Linked DNA regions of Nitratidesulfovibrio vulgaris str. Hildenborough. The protein of the gene in region 1 interacts with the protein of each later gene in a pairwise test. Links are inferred from orthologs where the notes say so. Each region holds a gene or a part of one and is shown on either strand. Other genes may lie near its edges.

What was found.
Region 2: the proteins of DVU_RS06370 (region 1) and purT interact in binary tests that used the Escherichia coli proteins (3 or more experiments, as listed by UniProt). The link is inferred for Nitratidesulfovibrio vulgaris str. Hildenborough from one-to-one orthologs.

What each region holds. Positions count from the first base shown.
Region 1 is NC_002937.3:1,425,545-1,428,622, forward strand. The notes cover bases 220-3,078. They hold DVU_RS06370 (polyprenyl synthetase family protein), read left to right. Parts: upstream 220-1,128; coding sequence 1,129-2,028; downstream 2,029-3,078. Other genes in these bases: DVU_RS06360 (M23 family metallopeptidase), read left to right, coding at 220-888; DVU_RS06365 (exodeoxyribonuclease VII small subunit), read left to right, coding at 900-1,145; dxs (1-deoxy-D-xylulose-5-phosphate synthase), read left to right, coding at 2,068-3,078. Also shown: more of DVU_RS06360, read left to right, coding at 1-219.
Region 2 is NC_002937.3:802,530-807,482, forward strand. Bases 1,747-4,676 are described here. They hold purT (formate-dependent phosphoribosylglycinamide formyltransferase), read left to right. Parts: upstream 1,747-2,585; coding sequence 2,586-3,767; downstream 3,768-4,676. Other genes in these bases: DVU_RS03420 (response regulator), read left to right, coding at 1,747-2,469; DVU_RS03430 (alanine/glycine:cation symporter family protein), read right to left, coding at 3,994-4,676. Also shown: DVU_RS03415 (sensor histidine kinase), read left to right, coding at 1-926; more of DVU_RS03420, read left to right, coding at 916-1,746; more of DVU_RS03430, read right to left, coding at 4,677-4,953. UniProt on the Escherichia coli protein: Involved in the de novo purine biosynthesis. Catalyzes the transfer of formate to 5-phospho-ribosyl-glycinamide (GAR), producing 5-phospho-ribosyl-N-formylglycinamide (FGAR). Formate is provided by PurU via hydrolysis of 10-formyl-tetrahydrofolate.

The DNA of each region.
Region 1 (3,078 bases):
GGCTTTCGCAGGGCGGCATACGCTGCGCTGGTGTTCGTCGTGTGTTGTTGCCTAGCCGCCACGTCCCAGCGGGTACGCGCTGCCGATGCGCTGACGGTGTCGCTTCCCGATGCGGTCGGCGATGGAACCGCCGTGCATGTCGTCGTCACAAGTGCAAGCCCGGTGAAGGACTTCATCTTCACATGGGGGAAGGGGACGTTCGTGGTTCCCGCATTTGTGGAGGCATCCGTATGGAAGGCGCAGCTGTTGCTTCCCGTGGCGCTTGACGCCGCCCCCGGTGTGCGTTCGTTCTCCGTCCGTCGAGGTGACGAGGCCGAAAGCTGGGCCGTGCGTCGTCAGGTGCAGGTGCAGCGTGTCGAGTACCCGGTGCAGAAGTTGACTGTTGCCGGGCGGTACGTGAACCTTCCGAAGGCGACACTGGCACGCCATGAAGCCGAACGCCAGCGGGTGCGCGAGATTCTGGGGCGGTTCACGCCCGAGGTGCACTGGCGTCTGCCTTTCAAGCGTCCGGTACCCGGCGAGGTCTCCAGCGACTTCGGGTTACGTCGCGAGTTCAACGGTGAGCGTCGTGCGCCGCATCGAGGTCTCGACCTGCGCGGAGGCGAGGGCGACAGCGTTCGTGCGTGCGCCGCAGGGCGTGTCATGCTTGCCGAAGAGCATTATTTTTCCGGTAACGTGGTCTACATCGACCATGGTCTCGGCGTGGTGAGCAGCTATATGCATCTTTCCGCCTTCTCGGTTCGTCCCGGTGACATGGTCTCCGCCGGGGACGAGGTGGGCAAGGTGGGCAAGACGGGCCGCGTGACAGGGCCGCATCTGCATTTCGGTCTCGCCGTACTCGGTGAGAGCATCGCCCCCTTACCGCTGCTTGAAGGCGGCGTATACTAGGGAGACTGCCCGTGGCAGGACGCAAGAAGGCGGCGGATTTCGAGCAGCAGCTCGCCCGCCTGCAAGAGATAGTGGATGCCCTTGAAGGCGGTGACCTGCCGCTGGAGAAGAGCGTCGCCCTCTACAAGGAAGGACTTGGGCTCGCCCGCGCTTCTCGAGAGCAGCTGGCGAAAGCCCGTAACGAGATACGCCTGTTCACCGAGGGCGAAGTCAGGGATTTCGATCCGGAGGAAGGGGACGATGGCGACGACCGCTGACCTCAAGGCCCGTCTGCGGATGCAGGCGGCGCGCGTCGAAGGCTACCTTGCCACTTGCCTTGCAGGGCGGGGTATTCCCCCTCGTCTGCAAAGTGCCATGGAATACAGCCTTCTAGCGGGTGGCAAACGCCTTCGGCCTGTGCTCTGCCTCTCGACGGCTGGCATGACCGGGCTCGACCCCATGTCGGTGATGCCGTTCGCTGCAGCCATCGAGCTCATCCACACCTATTCGCTCATCCATGACGACCTGCCTGCCATGGACGATGACGACCTGCGCAGAGGTCGTCCCTCCAACCATCGCCAGTTCGATGAGGCGACCGCCATCCTCGCTGGTGACGGCCTGCTGACCGATGCCTTCGACCTCATGGCTTCGGTGGGCGGGGGCATCCCCGCGGGGCACGTGCTCGCAGCCTTGCGCGAAGTGTCGTCTGCCGCAGGGTCGTCCGGCATGGTTGGCGGGCAGGCTCTCGACATGGACTATACCGGTCGGGATGACATCGACCTAGCCGCCTTGCGTACCATGCACGCCATGAAGACCGGGGCTCTCATCCGCTGTTCGTGCGTCGCGGGTGCGCTGCTCGGTGGCGCACCGGCTTCCGCCGTAGAGCAGGTCGCGGGGTATGGTGCCGCCATCGGCGCGGCGTTCCAGATCGTCGACGACATCCTCGACGAGACGGGCGACGAGGCGCAACTCGGCAAGCCCGTGGGCAGCGACGTGGAGCAGGGCAAGGTGACCTATCCTTCGCTGCTCGGCATCGAACGCAGCCGGGCCCTGGCGCAGGAACAGGCAGACATTGCCGTGACGTGTCTCGCAGATTTCGAGGGCGAGGATGCAGACTTCCTTCGCGCTCTCGCCCAGTATATTGTTGATCGCGTCTCTTGACGCAGCGGCGGGGCTTCCTCCGCACTGACAGGATGGCACATGACCGATAGCACCATTCCAGGCCTTCTGGCGCGTATCCAGCGCCCTACCGACGTGGCGGGCCTCTCCGCAGATGACCTGCGTACCCTCGCGGCCGACCTGCGCACCGCCATCATCGATACGGTTTCCAAGAACGGCGGGCATCTCGCCCCCTCACTCGGCGTTGTGGAACTCACGCTGGCGATGCTCTCCACATTCGACCCCGGCAAGGACAAGGTCGTCTGGGACGTGGGGCATCAGGCCTACGCATGGAAGCTTCTCACTGGCCGGGCGGCCGATTTCCACACCCTGCGCCGCAGGCACGGCATCAGCGGCTTTCCGAAGCCGTGCGAGAGCGAGTACGACCATTTCGGGGTGGGGCACTCCTCCACGTCCATCTCGGCGGCACTGGGCATGGCCTTGGCGCGTGACCTCGCCGGGGATGATCATCATGTGGTGGCCGTCATCGGTGACGGTTCGCTCACGGCCGGGCTGGCCTTCGAGGGGCTGAATCAGGCTGGTGACATGGGCAGGCGGCTCATCGTCATCCTCAATGACAACGAGATGTCCATCTCGAGGAACGTGGGGGCGCTCTCGCTGTTCCTCAGCCGCAACCTGTCCAAGGGGTGGGCGCGTCGCGTCAAACGCGATGTGGAGACGGCCCTCAAGTCCATTCCCGGCATCGGCGACGAGATGGTCGCCTACGCCAAGCGCAGCGAACACAGCCTGAAGAGCTTCTTCACCCCGGGGATGCTGTTCGAGGCGTTCCAGTTCAACTACATCGGGCCTGTGGACGGGCACGATGTGAAGGCGCTGGTCCGTAACCTCGAACTGGCGAAGACCAACGACAGGCCCGTGCTGCTGCATGTGCTCACCCGCAAGGGAAAGGGCTATACCCCGGCCGAGGCCAACCCTGCGTTCTTCCACGGTGTGGGCCGCTTCGAACCGGAGACGGGCAGGGCACGCAAGCCCGGCGACACTCCCGTGCTGCCCACCTATACCGATGTGTTCGGCGAGACGCTGTGCCGTCTT
Region 2 (4,953 bases), 620 kb from region 1 along the record:
ATACGGACGTGACCGAATTGCGAGAGGCGCAAGAGCAGCTTGCGAGCTTCAACCGTGAGCTTGAAGAGCGTGTCAAACAGCGTACCCGTGAACTTCGTGAGGCGAATCAGGCCCTCGAGTTCTCGCTGGACGCCGTACGGCGGATGCAGGACGAACTCGTCCAGTCCGAGAAGATGGCGTCGCTTGGAGGACTGGTTGCCGGAGTTGCCCACGAGATCAATACTCCTGTGGGCATAGGGGTCACTGCGGGGTCGTGGCTTGCCGAGAAGACCGAAGAACTCTCGCGGCAACTGGCTGCCAATACCATGCGCAAGTCCGACCTTGAACGGTACATCGAAACCGCGCGGGAATCGTCTGCGACCATTCTCTCCAACCTCAAGCGCGCGGCAGACCTCGTGCAGAGTTTCAAGCAGGTCGCCGTCGACCAGACCGCTGCTGAAGCCCGCGAGTTCAACCTGCGTCAGTTCCTTGATGAGGCACTGATGAGCCTGCGCCCCCGTTACAAGCGCACATCGCATACCGTGACCGTGGATGTGCCGGAAGACATCACGCTCTACAGCTATCCGGGTGACCTGATGCAGGTCGTCACCAACTTCATGACCAACAGTCTGCTGCATGGCTTCGAGGATATGGAGAACGGTCATATGCGGTTCGTCGCATCCTACGAGGGCGACAAGGTCGTTCTGGAATACAGCGACGACGGCAAGGGAATGGATGCCGACCATGTGGAGAGGGTCTTCGAACCGTTCTTCACCACCAAACGTGGGCATGGTGGCACTGGCCTTGGAATGCATATCGTCTACAACATCGTGACCCAGCGTTTGAAGGGAACCATCGTGTGCCGCAGTGCACCGGGCGAGGGTGCCGCTTTCAGGCTGGTGTTCCCGCGTGACGTTCGCAAGGGAGGGGGAAGTGGTGAACGATGAGCTGCTGTTCGCACCTGAGGGGGCTGATTCGGAGGGGCGGGAGGCCGCTAGTGGCAGTCCGTGGAAGGTTCTTGTCATCGACGATGAGGAGGAGGTGCATGTCGTCACCCGCATGGTCCTCGGCGACATGCGTTTCGAAGGCAAGCCCATCGAGTGCCTGAGTGCCTACAGTGCCCGGGAGGGATTCGAGAAGTTGCGCGACAGCAAGGATGTCGCGCTGGTGCTTCTGGATGTCGTCATGGAGAGCAACCAGGCGGGTCTCGAACTCGTGCACCGCATCCGGGAGGAGCTTGGCAACCACGCCGTGCGCATCATCCTGCGCACCGGACAGCCGGGGCAGGCGCCGGAACGTGAAGTCATCACGCGGTATGACATCAATGATTACAAGCACAAGACGGAATTGACGGCCCAGCGGCTCTTCACCACGGTGGTGGCGGCCCTGCGAGGCTACCGCGACCTGCGGACGATAGAGCGCAACCGGCGCGGTCTCGAGCGTATCATCCATTCATCACGTGACATCTTCCGGTTGCAGAGCCTGCCGGATTTCATGTCCGGCGTCCTGACGCAACTCACTTCGTCACTCAGCGAGGAACCCTCGTCGTTCTACGCCGGTGTTTCGGGCATAGCGGCAGCCAATGGCGGCGACCATGGCTATCAGGTCTATTCCGCGACGGGCCGTTTTGCGGAGTGCGCCCGGCATTCGGCGTGCGAGGCGCTCGACGATACGACCCGCGGGGCCATCGAAAAGGCTCTGGCCACCCGCGAGAGCTATTTCACAGAGAATTCGTTCGTCGGCTATTTCCGTACCCCGCAAGGGGCCGAGAGCGTCTTCTACGTACAGGACGACCGCGTCATCAACGACCTCGACCGGAGCCTCATCGAGATTTTCGCGGGCAACGTGTCCATCGCGCTTGAGAACATCCACCTCAATCAGGAGATAGTGGACACCCAGAGGGAGGTGGTGCTCACGCTCGGCGAGGTGGTCGAGAACCGCTCGCATGAGGCTGCCAACCATGTGCGACGGGTGGCGGAGTATGCGGCGTGCATGGCTCGCCTTGCCGGGTTGCCCGAAGAACAGGTGGCGATGCTGCGCATCGCCAGCCCCATGCACGATGTAGGCAAGATAGGCATTCCCGACAGTGTGCTCCTCAAGCCGGGACGCCTCGACGACGCAGAGATGGCCGTGATGCGGACCCACGCCGCCATCGGCGAGCGCATTCTCTCCGCCAGCACGCGACCCATCATGCAGGCTGCCGCCATCGTCGCAGGGCAGCATCATGAACGGTGGGATGGCGCCGGATATCCGCGTGGCACTTCGGGCGAGGACATCCACATCTACGGGCGCATCGTGGCGCTGGCAGACGTGTTCGACGCGCTGGTATGCCGCAGGGTGTACAAGGAACCGTGGCCGCGGGACAGGGTGGAGGCGCATTTCCGGGAACAGGCGGGAACGCATTTCGATCCCCGTCTGGCAGCGCTTCTTCTTGATAACATTCAGAAATTCTATGACATACTGAAGGCGTGGCCGGACGTGGTCGAGTAGGGATTCACTTGCCTTGCCTGTCGCGCTGTGCCAAACCTTCGCGCAGCAGAGGCCGCACGGCCCGGTACGCCGGGCCGTTCGCGTGAGTGATACCATCCATATAGCGAGGCAAGCACATGGCAAGCATAGGCACTCCCCTCACCCCCACGGCGACCCGCATCCTGCTGCTCGGTTCCGGCGAACTCGGACGCGAGGTGGCGCTCGAGGCCATGCGCCTCGGCGTCGAAGTCGTGGCCGTCGACCGCTATCCCAACGCCCCCGCCATGCAGGTGGCGCATCGCAGCCATGTGGTGTCCATGCTCGACGGTGCGGCCCTGCGTGCCATCATCGAGGCGGAGAAGCCCTACTGCATCGTGCCCGAAATCGAGGCCATCGCCACCGGTACGTTGCTGGAACTGGAACAGGAAGGCTACCGGGTGGTGCCCACCGCCCGTGCCGCGCGCCTGACCATGGACAGGGAGGGAATACGCCGCCTTGCCGCCGAAGAGCTTGGCCTGCCTACGTCGCCGTACCGTTTCGCCTCCACCGAAGAGGAATATCGCGCCGCCATCGAGACAGTGGGGTTGCCCTGCGTGGTGAAGCCGGTCATGAGTTCGTCGGGCAAGGGACAGAGCCTTGTGCGCACCCCGGCCGACATCGACTCGGCATGGGCCTATGCACAGACCGGCGGGCGTGCCGGGGCGGGGCGGGTCATCGTGGAGGGGTTCGTCGATTTCGACTATGAAATCACCCTGCTGACCGTGCGTCATGCCGGAGGCGTCACATTCTGCGACCCCATCGGGCATTTGCAGAAGGATGGCGACTATCGCGAATCGTGGCAGCCGCAGCCCATGGATGCCGTGGCGCTGGAGAAGGCCCGTGCCATGGCCGACGCCGTAACCGGTGCGCTTGGCGGCTGGGGCATCTTCGGTGTGGAACTTTTCGTACGCGGTGACGAGGTGTGGTTCAGCGAGGTCTCGCCCCGTCCTCACGACACCGGGCTGGTGACCCTCATCTCGCAGAACATGAGCGAATTCGCCTTGCATGTGCGTGCCATCCTCGGGCTGCCGGTGCCGTTGCTGCGGCAGAATGGCCCTGCCGCCTCGTGCGTCATCCTTGCCGAGGGCGATTCCGAGGCCCCCCGCTTCCATGGCGTGGATGCGGCATTGGCCGAACAGGACACCGCCCTCTGCCTCTTCGGCAAGCCCGAAGTGCATGGCAGGCGGCGCATGGGCGTCGCCCTTGCGCTGGGCGATGACATCGACGCAGCCCGCGCCAAGGCCCGCAGGGCCGCCGGGAGCGTGACCGTTGAACTGTAGGCGGCGCAGCTGGTGATGCCGGCGGCAGGAGGTCTGCACCTCTGCAACCGCGTTTCATCCGCGATGCTGTTTTGATCGAGGCCCCCGAAAGGGGGCTTCTTTGCGTCGAAAGACGGCTCAACATGGTATGACACGTCTGCGTCAAGCCCCGGAAACGCTACAGGCCGGGGGGCCAATCCCCCCGGCCTGCGACCACATGACTCACCCAGGAGACGGGCGTTGTCAGCTAAGCGCGGGGGCAGGCCCCCGAAGCGTTGTCCGCGTCGCTGCCGCAGGGCGCGTCCACGGAGGGAGCATCGGCCTCGAAGAAGGCACGTGTCTCGGCGATGATGACACCGGACAGGCCCAGAAGGCCGATGAGGTTGGGAATGGCCATGAGACCGTTCACGATGTCGGCCAGCACCCATATGAGTTCGAGATGGACGAAGGCCCCGGCTGCCACAAGACCGATGAAGACCAGCCGGTAGGGAAGGATGCCGCGCACCCCGAAGAGGTATTCGGTGCAGCGTTCGCCGTAGTAGTTCCAGCCGAGAATGGTGGTGAAGGCGAAGAGGATGAGCCCCAGCGTCGCAGCATACTGGCCGAGGGATGATTCGAGTCCTGCGGCGAACGCCGCGTTGGTCATGGCTGCCCCTGCCAGCTGCGGGTCGTTCCATACCCCGGTGACGACCAGCACGAGGCCGGTCATGGTGCAGATGACGATGGTGTCGAAGAACGTGCCCGTCATGGAGATGAGCCCCTGACGCACACACGATTTCGTGCGGGCCGCCGCCGCCGCGATGGGGGCGGAACCAAGGCCCGATTCGTTCGAGAATACGCCGCGTGCCACGCCCGCGCGCATGGCGGTGAGCACCGTCATGCCCGCTGCGCCCCCAAGGGCGGCCTGCGGGTTGAAGGCACTGTGCAGGATGACCATCACGGCATCGGGGATGCGGTCGAGATGCATGACCAGCACGGCGCACGAGGCGATGATGTAGAAGACCGCCATGAAGGGGACGACCTTTTCGGCCACGCGGGCGATGGAACGCAGACCGCCCAGTGTCACCAGCGCCACGGTGGTGGTGAGTACGACGGCGGTGGCAAGCGGCGGAATGCCAAGCGACAGCGAGGCGGCGTCCTTGATGGCGTTGACCTGTGCGAAGGTGCCGATGCCGAAGAAGGCGACGAGGATGCCGCACAGCGCGAA